DNA from 3 places in the Solibacillus sp. FSL H8-0523 genome. Region 3 is predicted to be linked to each of the others. Evidence: riboswitches for the same ligand, from Rfam matches in the RefSeq annotation. Region 3 holds a riboswitch; each other region holds the start of a gene.
What was found. A riboswitch is a leader RNA that binds a small molecule or an ion and turns the genes downstream of it on or off. The one in region 3 is predicted to bind lysine.
Positions count from the first base shown of each region.

Region 1: another riboswitch for lysine. It lies ahead of NSQ62_RS10430 (transporter substrate-binding domain-containing protein); the one in region 3 lies ahead of NSQ62_RS01140 (amino acid permease).
Region 2: another riboswitch for lysine. It lies ahead of NSQ62_RS15065 (ACT domain-containing protein); the one in region 3 lies ahead of NSQ62_RS01140 (amino acid permease).

Region 1 covers NZ_CP150291.1:2,086,509-2,089,797, reverse strand. Annotated here, with positions in the region: gene NSQ62_RS10435 (amino acid ABC transporter permease) at 1-272, opposite strand, end outside; gene NSQ62_RS10430 (transporter substrate-binding domain-containing protein) at 524-1,354, opposite strand; lysine riboswitch at 1,470-1,655, opposite strand; gene NSQ62_RS10425 (transglutaminase family protein) at 1,748-2,602, opposite strand; gene NSQ62_RS10420 (alpha-E domain-containing protein) at 2,652-3,289, opposite strand, start outside.
Region 2 covers NZ_CP150291.1:3,009,916-3,013,204, reverse strand. Annotated here, with positions in the region: gene uvrC (excinuclease ABC subunit UvrC) at 1-1,449, shown strand, start outside; lysine riboswitch at 1,479-1,681, shown strand; gene NSQ62_RS15065 (ACT domain-containing protein) at 1,781-2,278, shown strand; gene NSQ62_RS15060 (YslB family protein) at 2,322-2,744, opposite strand; gene NSQ62_RS15055 (succinate dehydrogenase cytochrome b558 subunit) at 3,014-3,289, shown strand, end outside.
Region 3 covers NZ_CP150291.1:227,136-230,424, reverse strand. Annotated here, with positions in the region: gene NSQ62_RS01140 (amino acid permease) at 43-1,500, opposite strand; lysine riboswitch at 1,602-1,782, opposite strand; gene NSQ62_RS01135 (MFS transporter) at 1,936-3,135, shown strand; gene NSQ62_RS01130 (restriction endonuclease) at 3,199-3,289, shown strand, end outside.

The DNA of each region.
Region 1 (3,289 bases), 1.9 Mb from region 3:
AATCCGTAGAACACAACCATCGCCTGGACCATCATTGGTGTTCCCCTGAAAATTTCAACGTATGCTGTTAAAAGGAAATTAAATATTTTTAATAAAACTGTTTTAATACTGCGTTTACGCTGAGGAATCGTATGCATAATACCAATGAAAAATCCGATGAGCGTACCACAAATTGTCCCGATAATCGCGAGTAAGAGCGCTGTCCATGCACCGCGTAAGAATAGCTCCCAGTTGTTTGTAAATAAGCCCCATACTGACTCTAAAAATGCCATCCTGTTGTCCTCCTTGACCATTCGTGTTTCTTATAAGAAAAGCGCATTCTCGCCCTTTAAGCCCCGACAAACATTGGATGACCCGACGCAAAAGTAAACGCTTGATCACTTTTGCAGGAGGGTTCGAAATGCCGAGGGGCTGGCGCGAATGCTTTGAGACTGTTAACGCAAAAATTTTATACTTTCTTATCTTCAAAAGCAAAAGGTTGTCTTGCTCGTTTGCCGGCAAGACAACCTATTTGTTTAGCAGCTTATTGGGCTGCTGGTTGGTTTGCAATTGCGTCTTCCATTAATTTCTGACGCGCTTCTTCCGAAATCTCAGCTAATACTTTGTTGATTTGTTCTGTTAAATCAGAGCCTTTTTTAAGACCCACAGCGATTGCAGTTGTAGAAGGATCTGCTTCGAAGTTTGGTTCTGGTACAATATATTTAATATTTTTTAAAGCCATTTCAGCTGAAACGCCTTCTGGACGCTCAGAAACATAAGCATCAATTGCACCTGATTGTAACTGAACACGCATTGCACCGAAATCTGTACCTGCTACTTGTTTATTTACTCCAGGAATTTGGTCAATCACATCATAGTGCGTTGTTGCTTGTTGGCCCGTCACTTTTGCACCTGATAAATCTGCTAATGTTTTTGCATCGGCATATGGTCCATCTGCTTTTACAACGATTACATAATCACTCGTGTAATAGTTTTCAGAGAAGTCGATTGTCCCTTTACGCTCTTCTGTTGGTGACATACCCGCGATTACCACATCAATTGCACCTGATTGTAATGATGGGATTAAGCCATCCCAGTCTGTTTTTACAATTTGTAATTCCATATCTAAGCCGTCCGCGATTTTTTTCGCGATTTCTACGTCATAGCCTGCTGCATATTCTTTTGAACCTTTAATTAACACTGCGCCATTAGAATCGTCATTTTGAGACCAGTTGAACGGTGCATAGGCTGCTTCCATCCCTACTTTTATTACCTTTTTACCTGAATCCCCTGTCGTTTCATCGTCTGAACCACAAGCTGCTAATACAAGCATCGTCATCATAGCTGTTAACAAGATTAATAGTTTCTTTTTCATTGTAAATCTCTCCTTTTTATATATTTTTTGGGATTCATGTATACAAAAAACGACCTAAAAGAAGATCTTCAGGTCGTTAAACATGTATATTTAGCCCAAATCCTCTACATTCCCATTTTGAGATAGCACAACTCAATCATCTGGGATGACGATTGAGACAGTTCTGCAATTATTCACGGCAGACCCAGCATTAAAAGTATGAGCACTTACAATACTTCGGCGATATTTCCTTCTTTCAAACTTCTTAGCCAGCTCGATGACTCCATAAGAAACTAATAAATAACGCGCCTCTACCTCACGAGTTTGTGAGGTTTTGATATGAAATTGATAGGTTCATATTACATTATTGCGACATTTCCGTCAATATGCATTTTTCAGAAAGTTAACGTTTTTTTAAGAGTGTGCTATTTTTTCTACTAGTACTTTTACTTCAAGTGTATGCATACCACCTTGATACACGCCTTCAATTGGAGAAACATCACGGAAATCGCGACCGACACAAAGGTTAATATGATTTTCAAGTACCTCGACATTATTTGTAGGATCTAGGCCTATCCAACCAACCCCCGGCACCATTACCTCTACCCAAGCATGTGTTGCCGTATCACCAACTAAATTATCGCCTTCTCCTACATATAAATAGCCGCTAATATAACGCGCTGGAATATTGACAAAACGTAGTACTCCAAGCATGACATGCGTATAATCTTGGCACACACCTCGGCGCTGCTTCCATACCTCCGTTGCCGTTGTATCAATCGTGGTTGCGGCTGGATCATAGGTAATTGAATGGTATAAATAGGTCATTAGATCACATGCAAATTTCAACGGGTTTTTCATCGGCCCAACTGCCGCTAGTATTTCTTCTAGTTGATCATAGAGTAATGTCGTGAAGCGCGATGTCGTTAGAAACGGTAAGTAGTGCTCTCTAAAAAGCTCTGAATGAAAGATATTGCGCATTTCATCCGAATAATGAATTTGATAAATATACGGTGCGCGCTGAACACTTACATGCGAAACCGATATGACTTCTAATACACTATGCTTTTCCGCAATAAAAAATGTGCCGACTGCATTGCGCCAAATGTCGATATTATCGCGCGTTAATGAATGCGGGCTAATTTTAACATCATGTGAAATGAGCCGTTGACATTCGTTGTTACGTGGCTTTAATCGAGTTGTATTGAGAGATTGTTCCACCTCGGTTTCGTACCTGAAAATATTAGTATGTGTAATTTGATATTTCATTGCTCATTTCCCCTTAAGTTTTAATCTTTAACATCTGTCTAGGGTGTTTTTATTCCACTAAAATTGGTTCGGTTAAATAATACGTTTGTGAGAAAATCGGACCAAGTTGGATGCATTGCCTGTGGATTTCTCGTACCCATTCAATGCGGTCTTCGCGTGACATGGGCGTTGGGTCTTTTTCAATGAATTGTTCTAGAATTTCGATTATTTCAAATAAATGTGTTGCATACGAGCGAATTTCATTATTTTCAATCTCTAATAATGTTTTTTTGATTTTTCGTACGCCGTAAGAAACCGAACGTGAGCAATACGCATCTTGAATTAAGAATTTCAAAACTAAATCGGCTTCACGATGACGGGATCGACGTGTATATTCGTCTAGTGTATTCGTTAACTGAAGTGCATACGTAACCGCAAAATCACGATTTAATGTACTGGCATTTTCCATCAATGTCAATAAAATTAACGCCGTCTTTTCAGAGCGCTCTAGCCATTTACCGATTTTCACAAATAAGAAGCATTCATTACGCGTCATTAAGGAATCGATTATCCCTGTTGCGGTTAAACTCGTTGTTTGAACCGTCAATAAAAACTCCGTCGCATTTAACACGTTGTACGGCGCTTGTAATGGGTTTTCTTGATTCGTTAGGAATAGACTATTCCACTGTTCAAATAATGCTTTAGGGA
Region 2 (3,289 bases), 1.4 Mb from region 3:
CGTAAAATTAAAAGGGATAAAGCAAAATATTTCGGACCTTATCCGAATTCCTATGCAGCCAATGAAACGAAAAAATTACTAGACCGCTTGTATCCGTTACGTAAATGTACGCAGATGCCAAGCCAAGTGTGCTTGTACTATCATTTAGGGCAGTGCTTAGCGCCGTGTGTGAAGGATATTGAGAAAAAAGTATACGACGATATGATCAATCAAATTTCGAAGTTTTTAAACGGTGGCGTCGACGAAATTAAGGACGAACTTCAACAAAAAATGCTCGATGCAGCTGAAAATTTAGAGTTTGAACGTGCGAAAGAATTCCGTGATTTAATCACGCATATTGATAGTATTATGGAAAAGCAAAAAATGGTTTCGGATGATTTAACAAATCGCGATGTATTTGGTTATGCAGTGGAAAAAGGCTGGATGTGTGTGCAAGTGTTTTTCGTACGCCAAGGGAAGTTAATCGAACGTGATGTCACAATTTTTCCGATTTATAACGAGCCAGAAGAGGAATTTTTAACGTTTGTCGGTCACTTTTATGAGCAAGCGAATCACCTACTACCAAAGGAAATATTTGTACCGAATACGATTGATGAAACAATTTTACAAAGTCTTTTAAACACGAAAGTCATTATTCCAAAAAGAGGTACGAAAAAAGAACTCGTTGATTTAGCGATGAAAAATGCAAATATCGCGGTGCATGAGAAGTTCCAACTGATTGAACGTCAAGAGGAGCGTACAGTGGGTGCGTGTGAGGCGTTAGCGCAAGCGATGGATATTCCCATCCCACTTCGTATTGAAGCGTTTGACAACAGCCATATGCACGGTACTGACCCTGTTTCGGCGATGGTCGTGTTTATAGACGGCAAGCCAGCGAAAAAGGAGTACCGTAAATATAAAACACGAGAGGCCGCGAAGCATGATGATTACGGAGCGATGGCCGAAGTCATTCGTCGTCGCTATACACGTGTGTTGCGTGAAAATTTAGCATTGCCTGATTTAATTGTGATTGATGGTGGTAAGGGGCAAATGGAAGTCGCGCGCGAAGTGATAGAGGATGAGCTTGGATTAAGCATACCGATTGCCGGACTTGCAAAGGATGACAAGCATAATACGTCGCAGTTATTATTTGGGAGCCCACCTGAAGTCGTGCCACTTAAACGTACGAGCGATGGTTTTTATTTATTGCAGCGTATTCAAGACGAGGTCCACCGTTTTGCGATTACTTTCTTACGTCAGCAACAGCAAACGAATGCGATTCAGTCTGTACTAGATGACATTGAAGGTGTAGGACCAAAGCGCAAACAGCAGCTGATGAAGCATTTTGGGTCAGTGAAAAAAATTCGTGAGGCCAGTGAATTACAGTTACAAGAAGCAGGTTTGCCACCGAAACTGGCGGAATCGATTTTCAAACATTTTCAGGAAATTTCATTGAAAAAAGACCAGTAATCCGTTAATATATTGACAATTCAATCGTTTCGAATGATAGAGGTGCAGGATTCAAGAGTACATTGCTCGAGGGAGAACAATTCCGAAGACAGCAATCGAAAGGGGATCCTGCCGAAGTAATTACGTTTAATAGATCTTGACGGCGACTTTCCATGAATATGGGAGGTCGTTTTTTTTTGCGGTTTTGCAAGAGTAACAAGCATGCCAGAAAAAATCTAGAAATATCACACTAGATGTACTAAACGAGCAAGCAAGAAGCATACACTTAGTTGTTGTGCTTTCTTTTGCATGAGCGTGATGTGGAAGAACGTTAATTAAAGGAGTTGTAGAAATGGAAAAAAAAATAATCGTACGCGGTGTGGCGTATGAATCAGATATTATTCGTTTAACAATTGGTTATGATTCGTATGAAACGGCATCGCTTGCAGAAGTTTTTAGTGTATTAGCTGAAAATCAAATCAATGTGGATCTTATTGTGCAGGTGGTTATTGATGGTGTGAAGCCGACGATTTCCTTTACGATTACCAAAGATGAGTTTGCGGAAAGTTTACGTGTGTTAGAATCAAGCAAATTATCATTAGGCTTTAGCTTTGCGGATTTTGAAGTGGGCTTAGCGAAAGTATCGCTCATTGGCTCAGGCATGGTGTCTAATCCAGGTGTTGCAGCGCGCCTGTTTGCACGATTAGGCCGTGAGCATATTCCAGTGAAAATGGTCAGTACTTCAGAAATTAAAGTGTCCGTCGTTGTGCCGCAGGAAGAAATGGTACGCGCGGCAAATGCGTTGCATGATGAATTTAATTTAGCTGTTCATAAAACTTCAGCGTCATAAAAAATAGCAGTACATGGGTTGACTAATCCATGTACTGCTATTTTTACCACGTTATTTTTTCCTTCAAATCCCACTTCAAAGTAAATTTCACACAGTTTTTCTTTTCGTATTTTTCATCATAGCATTCCGTTAAAAAACCTAGTTGTTTTTGTTTTTGTTCGGCTAAAAAGCCCGCCTCCAAACGGAAGCAACGTGCTTCGATATTTAATGATTGCTCATCTGTTGTCATCAGTATGTAATGGGCTTCATCTTTCGTTTCCTTCTCGAGTGTTAAAACGCCCCAGCCGGCCTCAGTAAAGAATGATGGAAGCTCGTCTAATGAAAATAACGGGAATTTCCTTGCTAATTCTTTCCCTGCCCAATACAATACATCCTCTTCGTGTTTCCCTAGAATTGAATGAAGTAGATGATCACGAATGATTTCATAGCCAAAAGCTGGAATCGTTTTCATTTTATGCTCTTCCATAGTAAAAACCTCTTTCATAAATTTTCTTATAATTTTAATTCTAGGAGAAGAAATAATGTTATAAGTAGAAAAATTTTAACTCTAAACAGCGTAAAAACGTCTTTAAAATGATTATTAAATATACTCAGTTGCCTTGACGCTAGTACCTGTTGAGAGTACAATGGACATGTCATAATATTGTACCATGATGAAATATGCAGTCAACAACAGCGTCAACAATTTCGTGGCGGTGTTTATGTGTATTTCAAGTACTAAGGGGGGTAACAGTTTTGTCGAAAGATCGTGAATTTTTATGGCGCCGCTTACACTCGTTACTTGGCGTAGTTCCAGTCGGGTTATTCTTGGTGTTCCACTTATCTTTGAACTTTACTGCAGTTGGCGGTGAAGAAACTTACAATAACGCTACTAGCGTGATGGAATTACTTCCACACTCGTTATTGTTAGCAATGGAATGGATTATTATCTATATTCCATTAATGTTCCACGGATTCTACGGAGTGTACATTGCATTTACTGCAACGAACAACCCGAAACGTTTCAGCACA
Region 3 (3,289 bases):
AAAAAAGGACAAGACGAATTACATCGCCTTGTCCTTCAAACATTATTTATTTGTTAAATCGCATTCCTTTAATGGAATCAATTTCGTTTTATGTTTCACTTTATAGCCAATCCAAAATAGGGCAAAGAGTGGTAAGCCGATGTACGAAACAACCACACCATACCAGTCAATCGTGCCACCTGTAAATGCCATGTAGTTTTGCCCTAGTATGACAATCATACAAAGCGCGAACGCAAACAACGGACCAAATGGGAAGAACTTCGATACATACGGCAGGTCGCTCAGTGAATTCCCTTGTACCACGTATGCACGGCGGAAACGGTAATGACTAATAGCAATCCCAAGCCACGCAATGAAGCCTGACATCCCTGAGGCATTTAATAACCAAATGTACACTACGCCATCACCGAAGAATGACGCTAAAAATGATAAACAGCCAACTGCAAGTGTTGCAAGTAATGCGTAAACCGGCACACCGCGCGTACTGATTTTGCGGAAGATTTTCGGCGCTTTGCCATCAACCGCTAGTTGGAATAACATACGGCTTGCTGCATATAATCCTGAGTTACCAGCAGAAAGCATCGCTGTTAAAATAATGGCATTCATCACCGATGCGGCAAATGCAATCCCTAAGTTTTCAAACACTAATGTAAATGGACTTGTTGCAATATCCTCTGTTAATAAACGAGAATCCGTATAAGGAATTAATAAACCGATTGCACCAATCGCTAAAATGTAGAAAAGAATGATGCGCCAGAAAACGGATTTCACGGCTTTTGGAATATTTTTCGCTGGGTCATCGGTTTCACCCGCTGTTACCCCTAGCATTTCAGTACCTTGGAATGAGAATCCAGCAGCTAGGAAAATACCAAACATCGCTAGGAAGCCGCCGTTAAACGGTGCATCGCCTTCAAAGAAGTTCGTAAAGCCGACTGGCGCGTTCCCACCTAAAATACCGAAAATCATTAAGAAGCTGACAATAATAAAGACAATCACCGTTGCAACTTTAATCATCGCAAACCAGTATTCTGCTTCACCGTAAGCTTTTACCGATAATAAGTTGAACGATAAAACTACGACGATAAATAGGATTGTCCAGATAAGTGACGAGCTATCTGGGAACCAGTATTTCATAATTAACGAAACCGCTGCGATTTCTGCGGCAATCGTAATCGCCCAGTTGTACCAGTAGTTCCAGCCTAGTGCAAAGCCAAGTGCTGGGTCTACAAATTTTGAGGCGTATGTACTAAATGACCCCGAAGTTGGCATATAAGCGGCCATCTCCCCTAGAGACGTCATTAAGAAATACACCATAATCCCGATTAATGCGTAGGCTAAGAGTGCCCCACCTGGACCCGCTTGTGCAATCGCGCCACCCGATGCTAAAAACAGCCCAGTCCCGATTGTTCCGCCTAGCGAAATCATCGTAATGTGACGACTTTTTAATCCACGTTTCAGCTCGTTTTTATTGCCGAGCTGGTCTATTTTAATTTCACTCATGAAAAAATCCCCTTGTTTCATTTACTTATCGATCAATTGGGCTTTTATGATAAACGAAAAGCCGCCACAAGTTATGTGACGGCTCATAAAAACCTCAAAACTTGAAAGATAGCTCAACACATGCTCACACATGTGACAGTTCTGTTCCTTATCGAAAACAGCCCCAGCATTGTTTTTAAGAAGAAAAACAACACTTCGGCAACCATTCCTTTCATAAAGCTTCACCGATTCTTCCCAATCTCAGCTATACTAATCTTAACGTTTGCGACCTCTACCTCAATAAATGAGGTATATCTATTTAATTTAATAACGTTTCATAGTCTATCATAACAACTATTTGATAGCAATGACTTTGAATTTTTCTAACTTTTTAGATAATTTAACCTCTCTAGAAGTCCTTCTATGATAGAATTTACGATAAAAAGGAGCTAGTTTATGGACCCCGAAAAAATCAATTACCAAAGCAAAAAAATAGTATCGAATAAGCCCTTGTTATTTTTCATTGTGGCCATTTTTTTATTCGCAACGACACTTAGAACGCCCATCACTATTGTTGGGCCGATTATTTCATTTATTCGTGAAGGGCTTGGGATTTCCAATGTGTTAGCCGGCTTTTTAACGACGATTCCACTGTTGGCGTTTGCTGTTATTTCACCCTTTGCACCGCGCCTTGCACGCAGATTTGGTATGGAGTGGACACTGTTTTATTCGGTGATTTTACTGTGCGCGGGTGTCGTGCTGCGCTCGGTTGGTATAACCTCATTACTCGTTATCGGTACGGTGCTCATTGGCATTGCCATTGCGTTTGGCAATGTACTGATTCCCGGTTATTTTAAATTGAAATTCCCGTTACATATTGGGTTATTAACCGGTATTTATACGGTATCGATGAATATTTCTTCTGGGATTGCGGCAGGCTTTAGTTATTCGATCGCACAATATGCAGGCTGGCAAATCGCTCTTGGATTTTCAGTCATTTTAGGTGTACTGACATTGCTCATTTGGGTGCCTCTGCTACGCACATCAAAAGTCGATATGCAAATACCGAAAACGACAAATAAACCAAAAAAAATGTGGCGGCATCCGCTTGCGTGGGCCATTGCTGCGGCGATGGGCTTACAATCCTTTTTATTTTACTGCTGTGCTGCTTGGATTCCGGAAATTTATGTGAGCCAAGGTCTTGATGCCGCTTCTGCTGGTTGGATGGTATCGGTGATGCAATTTGCACAAATTCCAATGACGTTTTTAATCCCAATTCTCGCGGGTAAAATGACGTCGCAGCGCCCGATTGTCGTATTCTTTACGACTTGTTACATTATAGGCTTTAGTGGCATGCTTTTTGAATGGACGAGTTTTGCCGTATTATGGATGATTTTTTTAGGCTTTGCAGGCGGGGCATCGTTTGGCCTGGTACTGATGCTATTCAACTTGCGTACGACGACTGCTTTTGAAGCGGCGGAATTATCTGGTTTTGCACAATCAATCGGCTATTTAGTCGCAGCAATTGGCCCGGTTTTGTTCGGCTTTGTACATGACGTGACGGAAAGCTGGTTCGTCCCATTAACGCTATTTGTTGTCATCTCTGTGCTATTGTTTTTCGCTTCTTTTGCCAGTGCAAAAAATCGTACGATATAACCAAACGTATGTACCCTTTTGTGCTATACTAGGACTAAGTAAATAAAAGGAGTACAACAAGACGTGCGTAAAAAGAGAAAACGAAATAAAAAACGCTTACCCATTTTCCCACTTGTGCTCATTGCACTTGCAGGATATGCAGGCTGGGCGGTCA